Regions from separate parts of the Enterobacter dykesii genome, predicted to be linked through region 1. Evidence: predicted binding sites of a transcription regulator. Region 1 holds the regulator's gene; each other region holds the start of a gene.
The links. The regulator sigma-54, encoded in region 1, starts transcription at its own class of promoters, with help from an activator protein. The targets are predictions, from matches to a motif close to GTTGGCACANNTTTCGCTNT.
Positions count from the first base shown of each region.

Region 2: F0320_RS05645 (amino acid ABC transporter substrate-binding protein) is a predicted target of sigma-54. The motif match lies at 4,272-4,291, and genes of this name have one in related genera.
Region 3: glnA (glutamate--ammonia ligase) is a predicted target of sigma-54. The motif match lies at 2,272-2,291, and genes of this name have one in related genera.
Region 4: hypA (hydrogenase maturation nickel metallochaperone HypA) is a predicted target of sigma-54. The motif match lies at 3,720-3,739, and genes of this name have one in related genera.

Region 1 is NZ_CP126604.1:4,015,386-4,020,459, forward strand. Features, by position in the region: gene lptA (lipopolysaccharide ABC transporter substrate-binding protein LptA) at 1-414, shown strand, start outside; gene lptB (LPS export ABC transporter ATP-binding protein) at 421-1,146, shown strand; gene rpoN (RNA polymerase factor sigma-54) at 1,194-2,627, shown strand; gene hpf (ribosome hibernation promoting factor) at 2,650-2,937, shown strand; gene ptsN (PTS IIA-like nitrogen regulatory protein PtsN) at 3,020-3,511, shown strand; gene rapZ (RNase adapter RapZ) at 3,557-4,411, shown strand; gene npr (PTS phosphocarrier protein NPr) at 4,408-4,680, shown strand; gene mtgA (monofunctional biosynthetic peptidoglycan transglycosylase) at 4,720-5,074, opposite strand, start outside.
Region 2 is NZ_CP126604.1:1,202,268-1,207,341, forward strand. Features, by position in the region: gene rihA (pyrimidine-specific ribonucleoside hydrolase RihA) at 1-678, opposite strand, end outside; gene F0320_RS05630 (amino acid ABC transporter ATP-binding protein) at 799-1,524, opposite strand; gene gltK (glutamate/aspartate ABC transporter permease GltK) at 1,524-2,198, opposite strand; gene F0320_RS05640 (amino acid ABC transporter permease) at 2,198-2,938, opposite strand; gene F0320_RS05645 (amino acid ABC transporter substrate-binding protein) at 3,094-3,999, opposite strand; gene lnt (apolipoprotein N-acyltransferase) at 4,352-5,074, opposite strand, start outside.
Region 3 is NZ_CP126604.1:4,486,559-4,491,632, reverse strand. Features, by position in the region: gene glnL (nitrogen regulation protein NR(II)) at 1-604, opposite strand, end outside; gene glnA (glutamate--ammonia ligase) at 776-2,185, opposite strand; gene typA (ribosome-dependent GTPase TypA) at 2,564-4,387, shown strand; gene F0320_RS21440 (peptidase domain-containing ABC transporter) at 4,527-5,074, opposite strand, start outside.
Region 4 is NZ_CP126604.1:3,585,884-3,590,957, reverse strand. Features, by position in the region: gene flhA (formate hydrogenlyase transcriptional activator FlhA) at 1-18, opposite strand, end outside; gene hypE (hydrogenase expression/formation protein HypE) at 80-1,090, opposite strand; gene hypD (hydrogenase formation protein HypD) at 1,087-2,208, opposite strand; gene F0320_RS17050 (HypC/HybG/HupF family hydrogenase formation chaperone) at 2,211-2,483, opposite strand; gene hypB (hydrogenase nickel incorporation protein HypB) at 2,474-3,337, opposite strand; gene hypA (hydrogenase maturation nickel metallochaperone HypA) at 3,341-3,691, opposite strand; gene hycA (formate hydrogenlyase regulator HycA) at 3,903-4,367, shown strand; gene F0320_RS17030 (4Fe-4S dicluster domain-containing protein) at 4,438-5,046, shown strand; gene hycC (formate hydrogenlyase subunit 3) at 5,043-5,074, shown strand, end outside.

The DNA.
Region 1 (5,074 bases):
CAGGGCAACGTCGTCACCTTCACGGGTAACGTCGTCATGACTCAGGGCACCATCAAAATTAACGCCGACAAAGTGGTCGTGACCCGTCCGGGTGGCGAGCAGGGCAAAGAGATCATTGATGGTTACGGCAACCCGGCCACCTTCTACCAGATGCAGGACAACGGCAAGCCGGTGAAAGGCCGCGCCTCGCATATGCACTATGAGCTGGCGAAGGACCTGGTCATCCTGACCGGAAACGCGTATCTGGAACAGCTGGACAGCAACATTACCGGCGACCAGATCACCTATCTGGTGAAAGAGCAAAAAATGCAGGCCTCCAGCGAGAAAGGCAAACGCGTCACGACCGTCCTGGTTCCGTCGCAGCTGCAGGACAAAGGCAAAGGCCAGGCCCCGGCACAGAAGAAGAGTAACTAATTCGTTATGGCAACATTAACTGCAAAAAATCTCGCGAAGGCCTACAAGGGCCGCCGTGTCGTAGAAGATGTCAGTCTGACCGTCAACTCCGGCGAAATCGTGGGGCTGCTTGGCCCTAACGGTGCGGGTAAAACCACCACTTTCTACATGGTCGTTGGCATTGTGCCGCGCGATGCCGGCAACATTATCATTGACGATGAAGACATCAGCCTTCTGCCTCTGCACGCGCGCGCGCGTCGCGGGATCGGCTACCTGCCGCAGGAAGCCTCCATTTTCCGTCGCCTTAGCGTTTACGATAACCTGATGGCGGTCCTGGAAATTCGTAACGATCTGACCAGCGAACAGCGTCAGGATCGTGCCAACGAGTTGATGGAAGAGTTCCACATTGAGCATCTGCGCGACAGCCTCGGTCAGGCCCTCTCCGGGGGTGAACGCCGTCGTGTTGAGATTGCGCGTGCGCTGGCTGCAAACCCGAAATTTATCCTTCTGGATGAACCGTTTGCGGGCGTTGACCCGATCTCGGTTATCGACATTAAACGCATCATTGAACACCTGCGTGACAGCGGGCTTGGCGTACTGATCACCGACCACAACGTTCGTGAAACGCTGGCCGTGTGTGAACGCGCGTATATTGTGAGCCAGGGCAATCTGATCGCCCACGGTACGCCGCAGCAGATCCTCGAAGACGATCATGTTAAGCGCGTCTATCTTGGGGAAGACTTCAGACTCTGATAGGGTAGAGGTAACGTAACGCCGAACCGGAGAAAAAAGCTCTGAACATGAAGCAAGGTTTGCAATTAAGGCTCAGCCAACAACTGGCAATGACGCCGCAGCTACAGCAGGCAATTCGCCTGTTGCAACTGTCCACGTTAGAACTTCAGCAGGAGCTCCAGCAGGCGCTGGACAGCAACCCCCTGCTGGAACAAACCGATCTTCATGACGAGGTAGACGCTCAGCAGTCACAGGATACAGAAGCGCTCGACACCGCGGATGCACTCGAACAAAAAGAGATGCCCGACGAGCTTCCGCTGGATGCCAGCTGGGATGAAATCTACACCGCCGGAACCCCTTCCGGTACGCGTGCAGACTACCAGGATGATGAGCTACCGGTCTATCAGGGAGAGACCACCCAGTCGCTGCAGGATTACCTGATGTGGCAGGTGGAACTTACCCCCTTCTCCGATACCGACCGCGCGATTGCCACCTCAATTGTCGATGCCGTTGACGACACCGGCTATTTGACCGTCACGCTGGACGATATCCTGGAAAGCATGGGCGACGACGAGATTGAGCTTGAGGAAGTTGAAGCCGTTCTGAAGCGCATCCAGCGTTTCGATCCGGTAGGCGTAGCCGCAAAAGATCTGCGCGACTGCCTGCTGATCCAGCTTTCTCAGTTCAGCAAAGAGACGCCATGGCTCGACGAGGCGCGCTTAATCATCAGCGATCATCTGGATCTGTTGGCCAACCACGATTTCCGCAGCCTGATGCGCGTCACGCGCCTGAAGGAAGAGGTGCTGAAAGAAGCGGTGAATCTGATCCAGTCGCTCGATCCGCGCCCGGGACAGTCGATCCAGACCAGCGAACCCGAGTACGTGATCCCGGACGTGCTGGTCAGAAAACACAATGACCGCTGGGTCGTTGAACTGAATTCAGACAGCATCCCTCGTCTGCAAATCAACCAGCAGTATGCCTCCATGTGCACCAGCGCGCGTAACGACTCCGACAATCAATATATTCGCAGCAATCTTCAGGAAGCGCGATGGCTGATCAAAAGTCTGGAGAGCCGAAATGATACGCTGCTGCGCGTCAGCCGCTGTATTGTCGAACAGCAGCAGGCGTTCTTTGAGCAGGGCGAAGAGTATATGAAACCGATGGTACTGGCGGATATCGCCCAGGCCGTCGAGATGCATGAATCAACCATTTCCCGTGTCACCACGCAGAAGTATCTGCACAGTCCACGCGGTATATTTGAGCTTAAGTATTTCTTCTCCAGCCATGTGAATACCGAGGGCGGCGGCGAAGCGTCGTCAACGGCCATTCGTGCCCTGGTGAAGAAGTTGATCGCCGCGGAGAACCCCGCGAAGCCACTAAGCGACAGTAAGTTAACCACCATGCTGTCCGATCAGGGTATTATGGTGGCACGTCGTACTGTTGCGAAGTATCGAGAGTCTTTATCCATTCCGCCGTCCAACCAGCGTAAACAGCTGGTCTGACACAACCGATAAGGAAGACACTATGCAGCTCAACATCACTGGACAAAACGTCGAAATTACTGAGGCTTTACGCGACTTCGTTAACGCGAAGTTTGCAAAACTCGAGCAGTATTTCGAAAGGATCAATCAGGTCTATATTGTGTTGAAAGTGGAGAAAGTGACTCATATCTCGGATGCCACCCTGCATGTTAACGGGGGTGAACTGCATGCCAGTGCGGAAGGGCAAGACATGTACGCTGCTATCGACGGCTTGATTGATAAGCTTGCACGACAGCTTAATAAACATAAAGATAAACTGAAACAACACTAATTGTCCGGGCAGTTAACGGGTGCAGGAAGGCCTGTTGTGAAACACAACAGGCCATTTGTACAGTTAGCGCTTAGGTGAAATTATGATGAACAACGATTCCGCTCTTCAACTGAGCAATGTCCTTAACCAGGAATGTACCCGCAGTGCGGTTCACTGCCAGAGCAAAAAACGTGCGCTGGAGATCATCAGTGAACTGGCTGCCAAACAGCTGGGCCTGCCGCCGCAGGTGGTGTTCGAAGCGATTCTGACCCGTGAAAAAATGGGCAGTACCGGTATCGGCAACGGCATCGCGATCCCGCATGGCAAACTGGAAGAGGATACCCTGCGTGCCGTTGGTGTGTTTGTGCAGCTTGAAACGCCCATCGCCTTCGATGCCATTGATAACCAGCCCGTCGATCTCCTCTTCGCGCTGCTGGTGCCTGCCGATCAGACGAAAACCCATCTGCATACGCTGTCGCTGGTCGCCAAGCGTCTGGCCGATAAAACTATTTGCCGTCGACTGCGCTCGGCTCAAAGTGATGAAGAGCTCTATCAAATTATCACTGAAGCAGAAGGCAATCAGGATGATGCATAACCAGGAGATGGCCTTCACATCTGTTGTCCTGAGGAGAAACGGAACATGGTGCTGATGATTGTCAGTGGCCGTTCAGGGTCGGGGAAATCCGTTGCTCTGCGCGCCCTGGAAGACATGGGTTTTTACTGCGTCGATAATCTGCCGGTCGTGTTGTTGCCCGACCTGGCCCGCACGCTGGCGGAGAGACAAACCTCTGCCGCCGTCAGTATCGACGTTCGTAACATGCCTGAATCGCCAGAGATCTTCGAACAGGCCATGAGCAACCTGCCTGACGCGTTCTCGCCTCAGCTGCTGTTCCTCGATGCAGACCGCAATACGCTGATCCGCCGCTATAGCGATACCCGTCGTTTGCACCCGCTTTCCAGCAAGAACCTCTCTCTGGAGAGCGCTATTGATGAAGAGAGCGACCTGCTGGAGCCGCTGCGCTCTCGTGCCGACCTGATTGTCGACACCTCTGAGATGTCCGTTCACGAGCTGGCGGAAATGCTGCGTACCCGTCTGTTGGGTAAACGCGAGCGCGAACTGACGATGGTGTTCGAATCCTTCGGCTTTAAGCACGGTATTCCGATTGATGCGGATTACGTTTTCGACGTTCGCTTCCTGCCGAACCCGCACTGGGATCCGAAGCTGCGTCCAATGACCGGTCTGGATAAGCCGGTGGCGGCGTTCCTCGACCGGCACACAGAAGTACACAATTTTATCTACCAGACGCGAAGCTACCTTGAGCTATGGTTACCTATGCTGGAGACAAACAATCGTAGCTACCTGACGGTGGCGATTGGCTGTACCGGCGGTAAACATCGTTCGGTTTATATCGCCGAACAGCTGGCCGACTATTTCCGCTCGCGCGGGAAGAACGTTCAGTCCCGTCATCGCACGCTGGAAAAACGTAAAACATGACCGTAAAACAAACCGTTGAGATCACCAATAAGCTGGGTATGCATGCGCGCCCGGCGATGAAGCTTTTTGAGCTGATGCAGGGTTTCGATGCAGAGGTACTGCTGCGGAATGACGAAGGCACCGAAGCGGAAGCGAACAGCGTGATCGCACTGCTGATGCTCGATTCCGCCAAAGGGCGCCAGATTGAAGTAGAAGCCAGCGGCCCTCAGGAAGAGGAAGCGCTGGCGGCGGTGATTGCCCTGTTTAACGCAGGTTTCGACGAAGATTAATATTTGCTATTCAGGCGGGTAGCGCTGCGCTTACCCGTCCTACATAAGGTTATTACGCCGCATAAACCCCTCTCCGCCCAGCTGATTCATCTGGCGCATAATCCACGCCTGTCGGCTTCGCACGTACCCTGATGGGGCACTGGCCTTAAAGCGGATAGGGTTCGGTAATACAGCGGCCAATAGCGCTGCTTCTGACATGCTCAGACGGCTGGCTGGCTTATTGAAATACCGCTGTGCGGCAGCTTCCACGCCAAATATGCCGTCGCCAAACTCAGCGACGTTGAGATAGACGGTCAGAATGCGTTTTTTGCTCCAGACCGTTTCCATTCCCAGGGTCAGCCCCGCTTCCAGCCCTTTTCGCACCCAGCTTCGACCATCCCACAGAAACAGATTT
Region 2 (5,074 bases), 1.7 Mb from region 1:
ATACTCCATAAAGAAGTCGAGCAGTTCGGCCACGGTTGTCGCAACCGGGTTGCCCACCGAGCGGAAGCGCTCAATATCGTCCGCCATAATCTGCGCGCGGTGGGTAACGTCCAGTCCCGCCATTACAATCGGTAAGCCGGACTGGAAGACAATTTCCGCCGCTTCCGGGTCGACAAAGATGTTGAACTCCGCCGCAGGCGTCCAGTTCCCCAGCCCCATGGCCCCGCCCATAATCACAATACGGGCAATTTTATTATGCAGCTCAGGATGACTGTTCAGCAGCAGCGCAACGTTGGTTTGCGGTCCGGTTGCCACCAGCGTTACCGGTTCTGCACTCTCACGTAGAACCTTCGCCATCAGCTCCACGGCGGTACAGTTTTGCGGCGTGAAACCCGGCTCCGGCAGTGCCGGACCATCCAGCCCGCTTTCACCATGAACGTTGTCGGCAATAATTAGCTCGCGCATCAGCGGCTTCACGGCCCCGCCGGCGACAGGAATGTCGGTGCGTTTGAGCAGCGTGAGCATACGCAGCACGTTGCGCAGGGTTTTGTCAGGCGTCTGATTTCCGGCGGATGAGGTGACGGCTTTTACCTCGAGTTCAGGGGAGGCAAGAGCGAGGACGAGCGCGATCGCGTCGTCATGACCCGGATCGCAATCGAGAATAATAGGCTGTGCCATAGCGTTCTCCACAAGTAGCGTTATTTTGTGACAAGGTTAACGCTGCAATGTGACGCCGACGAGAGGAACTGAGTGAAAGCGTGAAGCAGTGCGCAATCCGCAGATTGCGCACCGGGAAGGTTAGTGCAGGATTTTCGCAAGGAAATCTTTCGCACGCTCGGATTTCGGGTTAGCGAAGAACTCTTCTTTCGGTGAGTCTTCGACAATTTTCCCTTCGTCCATAAAGATTACGCGGTTGGCCACTTTACGGGCAAAGCCCATTTCATGGGTCACCACCATCATGGTCATCCCTTCGTGCGCCAGTTCGACCATTACGTCCAGCACTTCATTGATCATCTCTGGATCGAGCGCCGACGTTGGCTCATCAAACAGCATCGCCACCGGATCCATGCACAGCGCGCGGGCGATCGCCACGCGCTGCTGTTGGCCGCCAGAAAGCTGTGCCGGGAACTTATCGGCATGCGCCGAAAGCCCAACGCGTTCCAGGAGTTTCAGGCCTTTCTCGCGCGACGCTTTTTTATCACGCTTAAGCACTTTTACCTGCGCCAGCGTCAGGTTCTCAATAATGGAGAGGTGAGGGAACAGCTCAAAATGCTGGAACACCATGCCAACGTGAGAGCGAAGCTGAGCGAGGTTGGTTTTCTTGTCGTTGACCTTTGTGCCGTTGACGACGATCTCACCCTGCTGCACCGGCTCCAGTCCGTTGACGGTTTTGATCAGCGTCGATTTACCGGAACCTGACGGCCCGCACACTACCACCACGTCGCCTTTTTTCACTTCGGTGGAGCAGTCGGTCAGCACCTGAAAGTGCCCATACCATTTAGAAACATTTTTCAGGGAAATCATTATACCGTCCTTTTCTTCAGCCAGCTGACCAACAGCGACGCGCTTAAACTAATCACAAAATAGACCGCACCCGCAAAGAGCACCATCTCGACCTGCGTACCATCACGTTCACCGATGGTTGACGCGGTACGGAAGAAGTCTGCCAGACTCAGAACGTAGACCAGAGAGGTATCCTGGAACAGCACGATGCCCTGGGTCAGCAGGAGCGGAACCATGGCGCGAAACGCCTGCGGCAGAATAATGAGCTGCATGGACTGCCAGTGCGTCATCCCCAGTGCCAGCGCGGCGCTGGATTGCCCGCGGGAGATACTCTGAATGCCCGCTCGGATAATCTCCGAGTAGTAAGCGGCCTCGAACATTGAGAACGCCACCATGGCGGAGATCAGACGGATATCGGTTTTCGGCGACAGCCCCAGCACGTTCTGCAGGAAGCCGGGCACAATCAGGTAAAACCACAGCAGCACCATCACCAGCGGGATGGAGCGGAACACGTTAACGTAGGCGGTCGCAAACCAGGCGAGCGGCTTAAAGCTCGACAGGCGCATGACGGCCAGCAGGGTGCCCCAGACGATACCGACGATGATGGCAATGACGGTGATTTTTAAGGTAATCACCAGGCCATCAAGCAGGTAAGGCATGGATGGAACGATAGAACTCCAGTCAAATTCGTACATTATTTGCCCCCCAGATTACCCGGCAGGCGGATTTTGCGTTCAACCAGGTTCATCACCAGCATGATGAAAGCGTTAATCAGAACATACGCGAGCGTGATCGCGGTGAAGGATTCCCACGCGTGAGCGGAGTAATCCAGCAGCTTGCCCGCCTGCGCGGCCATGTCGACCAGGCCGATAGTCGAGGCGATGGCCGAGTTTTTCACCAGGTTCATCATCTCGGAGGTCATCGGTGGAACGATAACGCGGTAGGCGTTAGGCAGCAGCACGTAGCGGTAAGTTTGGGGCAGCGTCAGGCCCATCGCCAGACCCGCGTTTTTTTGTCCGCGCGGCAATGACTGAATGGCGGCACGCACCTGCTCGCAAACGCGCGCAGCGGTAAACAGCCCCAGACACATCATGGAGGAGACAAAGAACTGCACGTTCGGATCCAGCTCCGACTTGAACCACATGCCAATATTTTCTGGCAGCAGTTCCGGGATAACCAGATACCAGGTAAAGAATTGCACGATCAGCGGAACGTTACGGAACAGTTCCACATACAGGGTGCCAAGCGTTGAAAGAAAACGGTTAGGGACGGTGCGCAGAATACCGAACAGAGAACCGACAAGAAACGCGATAATCCACGCCGTTATCGATAATGCCACGGTAACCTGAAAGCCGCTCCACAGCCAGCCAAGATAGGTGGTGTTGCCGAAAGGGGCTTGTTGCAGGAATATGCCCCAGTTCCAGTCTATTGACATAATAAACTCCAGAAAAAAAAGGGTAGCAGCGCTACCCTCGAAGATTGGTGAGAAGCTCATTTTTCGCGCTGAGTGGGGAACGACCACTCAACGTATAGTCTGTCCATGCTTCCCGACAATCGAGAGGGCAGGAGAACCCGCCCCTGTAGTTCTAATTAGTTAAGAGCCTTGTCATTTGGAGATTTGAACAGCGCTTTCATGTCGTCAGACAGTTCAAAATTCATGTTCAGGTTTTTTGGCGGAATCGGGTTCTTGAACCACTTGTCGAACCATTTCTCCGCTTCGCCGGAGGTCTGCACCTGAGCGATGGTGTCATCGATCAGCTTTTTGAACTGCGGATCGTCTTTACGCAGCATACAGCCGTAGGCTTCTTTGGACTGCGCGGTACCGACGATATCCCAGTTGTCTGGTTTTTTCGCTTTCGCACGCTCGCCCGCCAGCAGGGCATCATCCATCATAAACGCGACGGCACGACCGCTTTCCAGGGTACGGAAGGAGTCGCCATGGTCTTTCGCGCTGATGATGCGCATATCCATTTTCTTCTCGTCGTTCAGCTTGTGCAGCAGCACTTCAGACGTGGTACCGGAGGTGACAACGACTGCTTTGCCTTTCAGGTCAGCGAAGTCTTTGATCTCACCGCCTTTCTTCGTCAGCAGACGGGTGCCTACGACAAAGATGGTGTCCGAGAAGGCAGCCTGTTTCTGACGCTCGAGGTTGTTGGTGGTGGAGCCACACTCGAAGTCAAAGGTGCCGTTTTGCAGCAGTGGAATACGGTTCTGTGAAGTGATTGGGATCAGCTTCACCTGCAGGTCAGGTTTGTTCAGCTTTTTCTTCACAGCTTCAACGATGGCGTTGGAGTAATCCTGTGAATAGCCCACGACTTTTTGCGTGTTGTCGTAGTAAGAGAACGGGACTGAAGATTCACGGTGGCCGACCACGATCACGCCGTTTTTGGCAATCTTGTCGAGAGTGCTGCCTGCTGCCGGAGCATCTTCAGCGTGAACCACGCCTGCAGACATTCCCATTACCAGCATTGCTGTGGCCAGTTTACGTAATTGCATACCCAACTCCTTTTTTATCAGCGCCAGCGACGCATTGATACCCATTGTGATGTTGTTATATCTCGCGCAGTGCGAGTGCAGTGTTATGCAAGCTTGTTAACATTTAGTCTGGCTTAATGTAAAGATTTTGCTGCGTTATTGTTTATTTTTGCGAAGCGCGCCGCACCAATCAGAGGCAAATATCTCCCGTTGCACCGTTTCGGTGCTACCGATGATCTACGCTGGTGCGACACAGTTGCACGTTAAGCCAAACTGCGTTTACCTGAATAAACAAAGCAATAGGCGTGCCAGAATGGGAGTCTGGAGAAAATTGTCGGGTGGCGGCTACGCCACCCGACAATAGAAGGAAAGGTTACTTCCGACGCTGACGCAGGCTCATCAGCACCGCGCCAAAGCCGAACAGCACGGTCAGTATCCACAGCGGCCAGTTGCCGGTGCGCGCGTATGGCGTCAGCCCCGTGGTTGGTGTGACTTTAGTGGTCAGTACCTCACGGGTAAACTGCGGGATCATCGCCTGAATCTCGCCCTGCGGACCAATCACGGCGGTGATGCCGTTGTTGGTGCTGCGCAGCAGCGGACGCGCCAGCTCCAGGGAGCGCATACGTGCCATCTGGAAGTGCTGCCACGGCCCGATTGACTTACCAAACCAGGCATCGTTGGAAATGGTCAGCAGATAGTCGGTATCCGGACGGAAGTTATCGCGTACCTGTTCGCCGAGAATGATTTCGTAGCAGATGGCTGCCGTCAGGGCAACGCCGTGCGCGTGCAGCTGAGGCTGTACGTACGGGCCGCGGCTGAAAGAGGACATCGGCAGGTCAAAGAACGGGGCCAGCGGGCGCAGAATCGACTCCAGCGGGACAAATTCACCAAACGGTACCAGATGGTTCTTGTTGTACCGGTCAGTGGAGTGGTAGCTGTACTCGCTGTCTTTCCCGAGCGTAATGATGCTGTTGTAGGTGTCGTAGCGGTTGTGCTGATTCAGACGCGCATCGACAATCCCGGTGATCAGCGTGCTGCCGCGCGCCAGCAGCAGGTCGTTCATCATGTTGAGGAACGGCTGCTGATTGAGCTCCAG
Region 3 (5,074 bases), 470 kb from region 1:
CTTTATGGATGCTTTCCGTGACGTGCATTCCCGGCTGCTGCGGACCGAGAAGACGGTCTACCAGATTCCGCAGACGGTCCGCCTGCTCAATGATGACGTTGGTATACTCCGCCAGCGCGGGATCGGGCAGCGCTTTGGTCAGAAGCTGCGCCGCGCCGCGTAATCCACCTAGCGGGTTTTTGATTTCATGCGCCAGACCGCGCACCAGGTCACGGGCGGCAATTTGCTGCGCATGCTGAAGCTGCTCCTGGCTCAGTCGACGCTGATTATCCATCGGCGCCATTTCCAGCAGGATCAGACCTTCGGGAAGACGTTGCGCGGTTAGCGACAGAATGTGCGAGCGCCCGTCGATCACCAGCGTGACTTCGTTATCGGTAAACCCCTGGCCAGCCTGCAAACTTTCCTGCATCAGGCCAATATTCAGCGAAAAATAGCTCAGGAGTTCAGGAAGCGGTGTGCCGAACAGTTTACGTGCGCTTTGGGCGAGCAGCTGCTGCGCGGCCGGGTTGGCGTAATGAACGGCCAGCTCGTCATCGACCAGCAAAATGCTGTTAATCAAAGAATTGAGGATCTGCCCAGCATCGGGCAGCGTGCCAGTTGCCATTCAGCAGTCTCCTGGAATCGTTTGCACTAATTTAGTGCAGTATAGCGTTTTCGGCGTAAAAAGCGCGTGAGATCAGGTTGTTGGTGGAGAAAAAAGCCCATCCGGAGATGGGCTAAAAGTTTCCACGGCAACTACCCCCGGCGCTTATCGCGCCGGGTAAAACAACTTTAATTAAACGCTGTAGTACAGCTCGAACTCAACCGGGTGTGGAGTCATACGCACGCGGTCGTTCTCTTCCATACGCAGGGCGATGTAAGCATCAATAGCGTCGTCAGTGAATACGCCACCTGCAGTCAGGAACTCGCGGTCTGCGTCCAGCGCCTGCAGGGCTTCTTCCAGAGAGCCAGCAACCTGTGGGATCTCTTTCGCTTCTTCTGGCGGCAGGTCGTACAGGTTTTTGTCCATCGCTTCGCCCGGATGGATTTTGTTCTTGATACCGTCCAGACCGGCCATCAGCAGTGCTGCGAAGCACAGGTATGGGTTAGCCGCTGGGTCCGGGAAGCGCACTTCGATACGACGCGCTTTAGGAGAAGCCACCACCGGGATACGGATAGAAGCAGAACGGTTACGTGCAGAGTAGGCCAGCATCACTGGCGCTTCGTAGCCCGGGACCAGACGCTTGTAGGAGTTCGTGGTTGGGTTCGCCAGGGCGTTGATCGCTTTAGCATGTTTGATAACACCACCGATGTAATACAGCGCCTGCTCGGACAGACCGGCATATTTGTCGCCAGAGAACAGGTTGGTACCGTTCTTGGACAGAGACATGTGGCAGTGCATACCGGAACCGTTATCGCCAAACATTGGTTTTGGCATGAAGGTCGCGGTTTTACCGAAACGGTGCGCAACGTTGTGCACAACGTATTTGTAGATCTGAATTTCGTCCGCTTTTTTGGTCATGGAGTTGAAGCGGGTTGCCACTTCGTTCTGACCCGCAGTCGCCACTTCGTGGTGGTGAGCTTCAACAACCAGGCCCATCTCTTCCATCACCAGACACATGGTGGAACGGATGTCCTGTGCAGAGTCGACCGGAGGAACCGGGAAGTAACCGCCTTTCACGCCAGGACGGTGACCTTTGTTACCGCCTTCGTATTTGGTAGAGGAGTTCCATGCACCTTCGATGTCGTCGATAGCCACGTGGGAGCCAGAAATAGAGGCACCGAAACGGATGTCATCGAACAGGAAGAATTCTGGCTCTGGCCCGAACAGAACGGTGTCCGCGATGCCGGTAGAACGCAGGTACTCTTCAGCGCGTTTCGCGATAGAACGTGGGTCGCGGTCGTAGCCCTGCAGCGTGCCTGGCTCGAGGATGTCGCAACGGATGATCAGGGTTGGTTCTTCGAAGAACGGATCAATGACCGCAGTGGTCGCGTCTGGCATCAGAACCATGTCGGATTCGTTAATGCCTTTCCAGCCACCAATGGAGGAGCCGTCAAACATTTTGCCTTCTTCAAAGAATTCGGCGTTCACCTGATGAGCAGGGATTGTGACGTGCTGTTCTTTACCTTTGGTATCGGTGAAGCGCAGATCAACAAACTTCACTTCATGTTCGTTCAGCATCGTCAAAACGTGTTCAGCGGACATACTTAACTCTCCAGATTGGTCATTGTCGTCGTGGTAACGAGGTCTTCAATTTCTGTTTGTACTGGCTGGTGCCATGTATTTTTTATAAAGCGAAATCTGTGCCAACTTTTAAATCACCCTAAAAAGGCGTTATCATGCGCACCATAGTGCAAAAGGGCTGCACCACAATGGATTTGTTGCACCAGTATAGTGCTTTAATGTGAACATTGAGCACCATATTGGTGCAAATTACGTTAAAGTGCCCTTTTACCGCTCCGTGAAAGCGATCACAAAGCATCTCTGCAATACTTGTTTGCGGGGGATGTTTGTGATCCTGTTTTGTAGTGCGATTAATCCGTGTACAATAACGCGCTATTTCTAAATGCCTGAGGCAAAGTTGTGATCGAAAATTTGCGTAACATCGCCATCATCGCGCACGTTGACCATGGTAAAACTACCCTGGTCGACAAGCTGCTGCAGCAATCCGGTACGTTTGATGCGCGTGCCGAAACCCAAGAACGCGTGATGGACTCCAACGATTTGGAGAAAGAGCGTGGGATTACCATCCTCGCGAAAAACACCGCGATTAAATGGAATGACTACCGTATCAACATCGTTGATACCCCAGGGCACGCCGACTTCGGTGGTGAAGTTGAACGTGTAATGTCCATGGTAGACTCCGTTCTGCTGGTCGTTGACGCAATGGATGGCCCAATGCCACAGACGCGCTTCGTGACCAAAAAAGCTTTTGCCCATGGTCTGAAGCCAATCGTTGTTATCAACAAAGTTGACCGCCCTGGCGCGCGTCCTGACTGGGTTGTTGACCAGGTCTTCGACCTGTTCGTTAACCTCGACGCGACCGACGAGCAGTTGGACTTCCCTATCGTTTACGCCTCTGCGCTGAACGGTATCGCAGGTCTGGACCACGAAGACATGGCTGAAGACATGACCCCGCTGTATCAGGCGATTGTTGACCGTGTTCCTGCACCAAACGTCGATCTCGACGGCACCCTGCAGATGCAGATCTCTCAGCTCGACTACAACAACTACGTTGGCGTAATCGGCATTGGTCGTATCAAGCGCGGTAAAGTGAAGCCTAACCAGCAGGTTACTATCATCGATAGCGAAGGCAAAACCCGTAACGGTAAAGTCGGTAAAGTACTGACTCACCTGGGTCTTGAGCGTATCGAGAGCGACATCGCTGAAGCGGGCGACATCATCGCTATCACCGGTCTGGGTGAACTGAACATCTCCGACACCATCTGCGATCCGCAGAACGTCGAAGCGCTGCCAGCCCTGTCCGTTGATGAACCAACCGTATCCATGTTCTTCAACGTCAACACCTCTCCGTTCTGTGGTAAAGAAGGTAAATTCGTTACCTCTCGTCAGATCCTTGACCGCCTGAACAAAGAGCTGGTGCACAACGTTGCGCTGCGCGTTGAAGAAACCGAAGACGCTGATGCATTCCGCGTTTCTGGTCGTGGTGAGCTACACCTTTCTGTTCTGATCGAAAACATGCGTCGTGAAGGTTTCGAAATGGCGGTTTCCCGTCCGAAAGTAATCTTCCGCGAAATCGACGGCCGTAAACAAGAGCCGTTCGAAAACGTAACGCTGGACGTTGAAGAGCAGCACCAGGGTTCTGTGATGCAGGCTCTGGGTGAGCGTAAAGGCGACCTGAAAAACATGAATCCAGATGGCAAAGGCCGCGTACGTCTCGACTACGTGATCCCAAGCCGTGGCCTGATCGGCTTCCGTTCTGAGTTCATGACCATGACTTCCGGTACCGGTCTGCTGTACTCCACCTTCAGCCACTACGACGACGTGCGTCCGGGCGAAGTGGGCCAGCGTAACAACGGCGTGCTGATCTCCAACGGTCAGGGTAAAGCGGTTGCGTTTGCGCTGTTCGGTCTGCAGGATCGCGGTAAGCTGTTCCTGGGTCACGGTGCTGAAGTTTATGAAGGCCAGATCATCGGTATTCACAGTCGTTCTAACGACCTGACCGTAAACTGCCTGACCGGTAAGAAACTGACCAACATGCGTGCGTCCGGTACTGACGAAGCAACGGTTCTGGTTCCACCGATCAAGATGACTCTGGAGCAGGCTCTGGAATTCATCGATGATGACGAACTGGTCGAAGTGACTCCACAGTCAATTCGTATCCGTAAACGTCACCTGACCGAGAACGATCGTAAACGTGCTATGCGCGGTGCGAAAGAAGAGTAATACAGGTTAGCGTTAACGCTGTCCTGTATGTAAAAAGCCGCTGAGCGATCAGCGGCTTTTTTATTCGATTATCGCCAGAATTCTTCATTACCTGGGGCATTATGTCCGGAAGCTATCTCTTTCCTGCGAAATTCACGGATTAGCGTAACTCTGCTCCATTTATCACGAACACCCGATCTGCCGATGAAATCGTGGTTTCGCGATGCGCGATAATAATCCTTGTGATGTTCATCGCCTGTATAGACTGATTGACCTGACTCTCACTGGTTTTATCAAGGTGGCTGGTCGCCTCGTCCATGAATAAAATACCCGGTTTGCGGTATAATGCCCTGGCAATATAAATCCGCTGTTTTTGACCGCCGGACAACCCCTCCCCAAGTTCACCAATCAGTGTCTCGTAACCCATTGGTAGTTTTAAAATGTCATTATGAATATGGCTTGCGATGGCGCATTGCACCATCCACTGCTCGTCAATGTCAGGCCGAAAACCGGCGATATTCTCTTTGATAGAGCCTGAAAACAGCTTATCTTCCTGCATGATACAGGCAATGCGTTCAGCATAATGTTCAAAACCAAGTTGCTTAATATCAATGCCATTAATTCGGACGCAGCCGTTCGACGGTTCGAATAAACCGCACAACACTTTCATCAAGGTGCTTTTACCTGCACCCGATACGCCCGTAAAAG
Region 4 (5,074 bases), 430 kb from region 1:
CATCGGTGTATACGGCATATTGCTTTCCAATAGAAACTGGCAAAAAAAAGATTCAGTGCTGACCGCTTTTGGCGCGGTTCTAGCAAATACGGGGTAAGGGTTCCGCGTGCGGCAGATCCAGCGTGCGTTTAACGCCATACAGCCCGGCCAGGCGCACCCCTTTGCGCTCAACCACTTCACCAATCATCGCCGCCTCTTTTCCTGACGGATGAGCCCGCAGCTGTTCAAGAACGGCTTCCGCGGCCGCGCGTTCAACGCCAATCACCAGTTTGCCTTCGTTGGCAAAGTTGAGCGGGTCCAGCCCCAGCAGTTCGCAAAGCCCGCGAACGGCAGGCTTAACGGGCAGGCTGCGCTCGGTGAGTTCAATCCCGTACCCGCAGCTTGCTGCAAATTCGTGGACCACGGCGTTCACGCCGCCTCGCGTCGCGTCCCGCAGGGCTTTCACGCCGGGAATACCCCGCAGCGTCTGAATCAGCGGGGTGAGCACCGCGCAGTCGCTGCGCAGTTCCCCGTCCAGCCCCAGACCTTCGCGCAGGTTAAGGATGGTCGCCCCGTGGCAGCCCAGCGTTCCGGTGACGATCAGTACGTCGCCCACGCTAAGCTGTTGCGCCGCCCAGTGAATATCGGCGGGGATCGCCCCCATGCCGGCGGTGTTGATAAACAGCTTGTCGGCCGCGCCGCGCTGCACCACTTTGGTATCGCCGGTGACGATAGCTATCCCCGCCTCGCGCGCGGTCTGCGCCATGCTGTTGACCACTGCCGTGAGCGTCTCCATCGGTAACCCCTCTTCGAGGATAAACCCGCAGGAGAGGTAGCGCGGAATAGCGCCGCTGACCGCCACGTCGTTGGCCGTGCCGCAGACGGCGAGCTTGCCGATATCGCCGCCGGGGAAGAACAGCGGATCGATCACGTAGCTGTCGGTGGAGAACGCCAGCCTGTCGCCCTGCGCGGTGAGGGTGACGAGGTCAATGCGCGCCTGGTCTTCCTGTTCGGCGAGCCAGGGATTGTTGAAGGCTTCCATAAACAGCCGGTTAATCAGCTGCTGCATTGCCTGTCCGCCGCTGCCGTGCGCCATTTCAACCGTATTCATGCTTCACTCTCCTGGTTGCGATACTGATACCACGCGGCACACGCCCCTTCGGAGGAGACCATCAGCGCGCCAAACGCCGTTTGCGGGTTACAGGTATTGCCAAATAACGGGCATTGATGCGGTTTGCATTTACCGGTGAGCACGTCGCCGCAGCGTGCCCGGGGATCGTCGCAAACCTGCTGCGGCTGCGGGCGGAAATGCGCTTCGGCGTCGAACGCGCGATAGGCCAGCGTCAGGCGCACGCCGGATTCGGCAATCAGCCCCAGACCACGCCATTCGCTGTCGCCCTCAACGCTGAACACGTCGGCTATCGCCTGCTGCGCCCGTTCATTTCCCGCATCCGGCACCACGCGGCGGTACTGGTTTTGCACGGTACTCAGGGCCGCTATTTTCTGCTCAACCAGCATGGTGACACCTTGCAGTAGATCAAGTGGTTCGAAACCAGCGATCACTAACGGACGATTGTACTGTTCAGCGATAAAATCGTAGGCGTCTGTGCCAATCACCATGCTGACGTGGCCCGGTGCCAGAAAGGCGTCAATACCGTTGCCAGGCTCTTCCAGCAGGCTGCGCAGTGTGGGAATGAGCGTAATGTGCTGGCAGAAGAAGAAAAAGTTATCGACGCCGCGTGCTTTCGCCTGCTGCAGCGTGATGGCGGTGGCGGGCATGGTGGTTTCAAACCCCAGGCCAAAAAACACCACCTTGCGCGCGGGGGTGTCCTCCGCCAGCGTCAGGGCATCCATCGGCGAATAGACGATCCGGATGTCGGCTCCGCGCGCTTTCGCCTGCAGCAGCGAGCCGTTTTTCCCCGGCACGCGCATCGCGTCGCCAAAGGTGCAGAAAATGACGTCGGGCTGGCTGGCAATTTCGATGCAGCTGTCGATGCGCCCCATCGGCAGCACGCACACCGGGCAGCCGGGGCCGTGGATAAACTCGATGTTCTCCGGCAGCAGCTGATCGAGGCCAAATTTGAAGATGGCGTGCGTGTGTCCGCCGCACACCTCCATGATCCGCAGCGGTCTTTCTTTTGTGTAGTCCAACAGCGCTGCGCGCGTTTTCAGGTGCCCGATAAGCTGCAGCACCTGCTCCGGCGCGCGGTATTCATCAACGTAACGCATGGCTAACGCTCCTCACCGTACAGCAGCGCGCCCACGTCAGGCTCCACGTCGAACATGTTTTGCAGGGCATCCAGCGTGTCGCGGGCTTCCGCTTCGTTAATCACGCTCATGGCAAACCCCACGTGGACCAGCACCCACTGGCCGAGACGCGATGCGCCCGTTTCATCGCTGCTGCCCACCAGCGTCAGGTCGACGTCGCGCAGGATGCCGCAGACCTCCACTTTGGCTTGGTTCCCGTCAATGGAATGGATTTGTCCCGGTACGCCTATGCACATCGTTCGCTCTCCAGCCAGTTCAGCCAGGCATCCATCCCGTCGCCGCGCGTGGCGGAGACAAGCAGGATCTCAATCTCCGGATTCACCTCACGGGCATACGCCAGGCATTTATCCACGTCGAAATTCAGGTACGGCAGCAGGTCGACTTTGTTCAGCAGCATGATGGACGCGGCGGCAAACATATGCGGGTACTTCAGCGGCTTGTCTTCGCCTTCGGTCACCGAAAGCACCGCTATCTTGTGGCGTTCGCCCAGATCGAAGCTCGCCGGGCAGACCAGGTTGCCGACGTTTTCAATAAACAGAATGCCGTTATCCGCCAGCGGCAGACGCGGGGCGGCGTCGGCAATCATCTGCGCATCCAGGTGGCAGCCTTTGCCGGTATTGACCTGAATCGCCGGGGTGCCGGTTTCGCGAATGCGCGCCGCGTCGTTAACGGTTTGCTGGTCGCCTTCAATCACCGCGCAGGAGACGCGCCCGTTCAGGCGTTTGAGCGTTTCCGTTAACAGCGTGGTCTTGCCGGAACCGGGGCTGGAGACCAGGTTCAGCACCAGCTGTTCGCGGGCGGCAAAGCGCGCGCGGTTGCGGTCGGCGATCTGGTTATTTTTGTCCAGTACGTTGATTTCCACCTCCAGCATCTGGCGCTGGCTGATGCCCGGCGCGTGGGTACCCGCTTCGCCGTGGCCGTAGTGGAGATCGCCCGCAGCGGACCGTTGCGGAGAGAAAGTGATACCGGTCAGTGCCGCAGAAGGACGCGGGGCAGGGGAAAAGGGCGCGGAGCGAAACGCGGAATGGGGACGGTGTTCATCCCCTTCTATATACAGGTTGCCTTCGGCGCAACCGCAGGTGCTACACATACTTTACTCCTTCTCGATTTCGAGGCGTTGGATCTGCATGCCGTCGTCCGCCACGATGCGAAGACCGGTGCTCTGACACTGCGGACAGCGCTGAACCTTTGATGACAGCAGGGTGACGTACTGCTGGCACTGCTCGCACCAGCACTCCGCCTGCTGCTCTTCAATATGAAGTTCGCAGCCTTCCGCCAGCGTGCCGCGACACACCAGCTCAAAACAGAAATGCAGGGCGCTGGGCTCGACGCAGGAAAACGCCCCGACCTTCAGCCAGACGCCGGTGACGCGCTTCGCGTGGTTTTGCACTGCCTGCTGTTCGATAAGTTCCAGAGCCCGCTGGCAGAGGGTGATTTCGTGCATGGCGCCTCCTCAATGAATTGCGCCATTGAATGCAATAACGGTGCCAGCTTAATTTTTGTTAAGGCGTGACGATGTCAACGCTGTCGAAATGACACGTCGACACCGCGGCGTTGACAGCGGTTTTATAATTAAATCTATTTAAAATCAGTAAGATAAAAACTGGCATGGAATCTGCTTAACAGCCGCTATCTCCATTAACCGGATACCTTCTATGACTATTTGGGAAATCAGCGAAAAAGCGGATTACATCGCGCAGCGTCATCAGCAGCTGCAGGACCAGTGGCACCTCTACTGCAACTCTCTGGTTCAGGGCATAACCCTCTCGAAAGCGCGTCTTCACCACGCGATGAGCTGCGCGGCGCAGGGCGACATGCGCTTTGTCCTCTTCGGCCATTTCATCATCAACGTTACTTTGGCGGACAACTTCAACAGCCACACCATTGAGTATCACCTCGAGACAAAAGACGGCGAAAAACAGTGCATTGCAAAGGCGCAGCTGATGGCCGACGGCATGGTGGACGGCCACGTCAGCAACCGCGATCGCCAGCAGGTGCTGGAGCACTATCTGGAAAAAATCGCGCCGGTCTATAACGGCCTGTATGCCGCCGTTGAGCACGATCTTCCGGTCAACCTGAAGCAGCTGATGGATGGAAATACCTCAGCGAACGTGGCCTGACCCATGCGTGTCGAGAAGTGTCGACAAGACAGTTTTTCGTCAAAAATGACTATCACCAGAGGATAACCCGGTGAACCGTTTTGTAATTGCCGACTCGACGGTCTGTATTGGCTGTCGAACCTGTGAGGCGGCGTGTTCGGAAACGCATCGCCAGCATGGGCTGCAGTTCATGCCGCGCCTGCACGTCATGCGTAATGAAAAAGAGTCTGCCCCGCAGCTCTGCCATCACTGTGAAGACGCCCCCTGCGCGGGCGTCTGCCCTGTGAATGCCATCACCCGCGTGGATGGCGCTGTCCAGCTGAACGAAAGCCTGTGCGTAAGCTGCAAGCTGTGCGGCATTGCCTGCCCGTTCGGCGCGATTGAATTTTCCGGCAGCCGTCCGCTGCATATTCCGGCGAACGCCAACTCGCCAAAAGCCCCGCCCGCGCCCCCGGCACCTGCACGCGTAAGCACGCTGCTGGATTGGGTGCCCGGCATTCGTGCCGTTGCGGTGAAATGCGACCTGTGCAGCTTCGATGAGCAGGGCCCGGCATGCGTACGCACCTGCCCGACTAAGGCGTTGATTCTGGTTAACATTCGCGACATCGCCCGTACCAGCAAGCGTAAACGCGAGCTGACCATCAACAGTGATTTTGGCGACCTTTCTCTGCTACAGGCGCTTAACGAGGGGGCGAAATGAACGCGGCGATGATGATTACCAGCGCGGT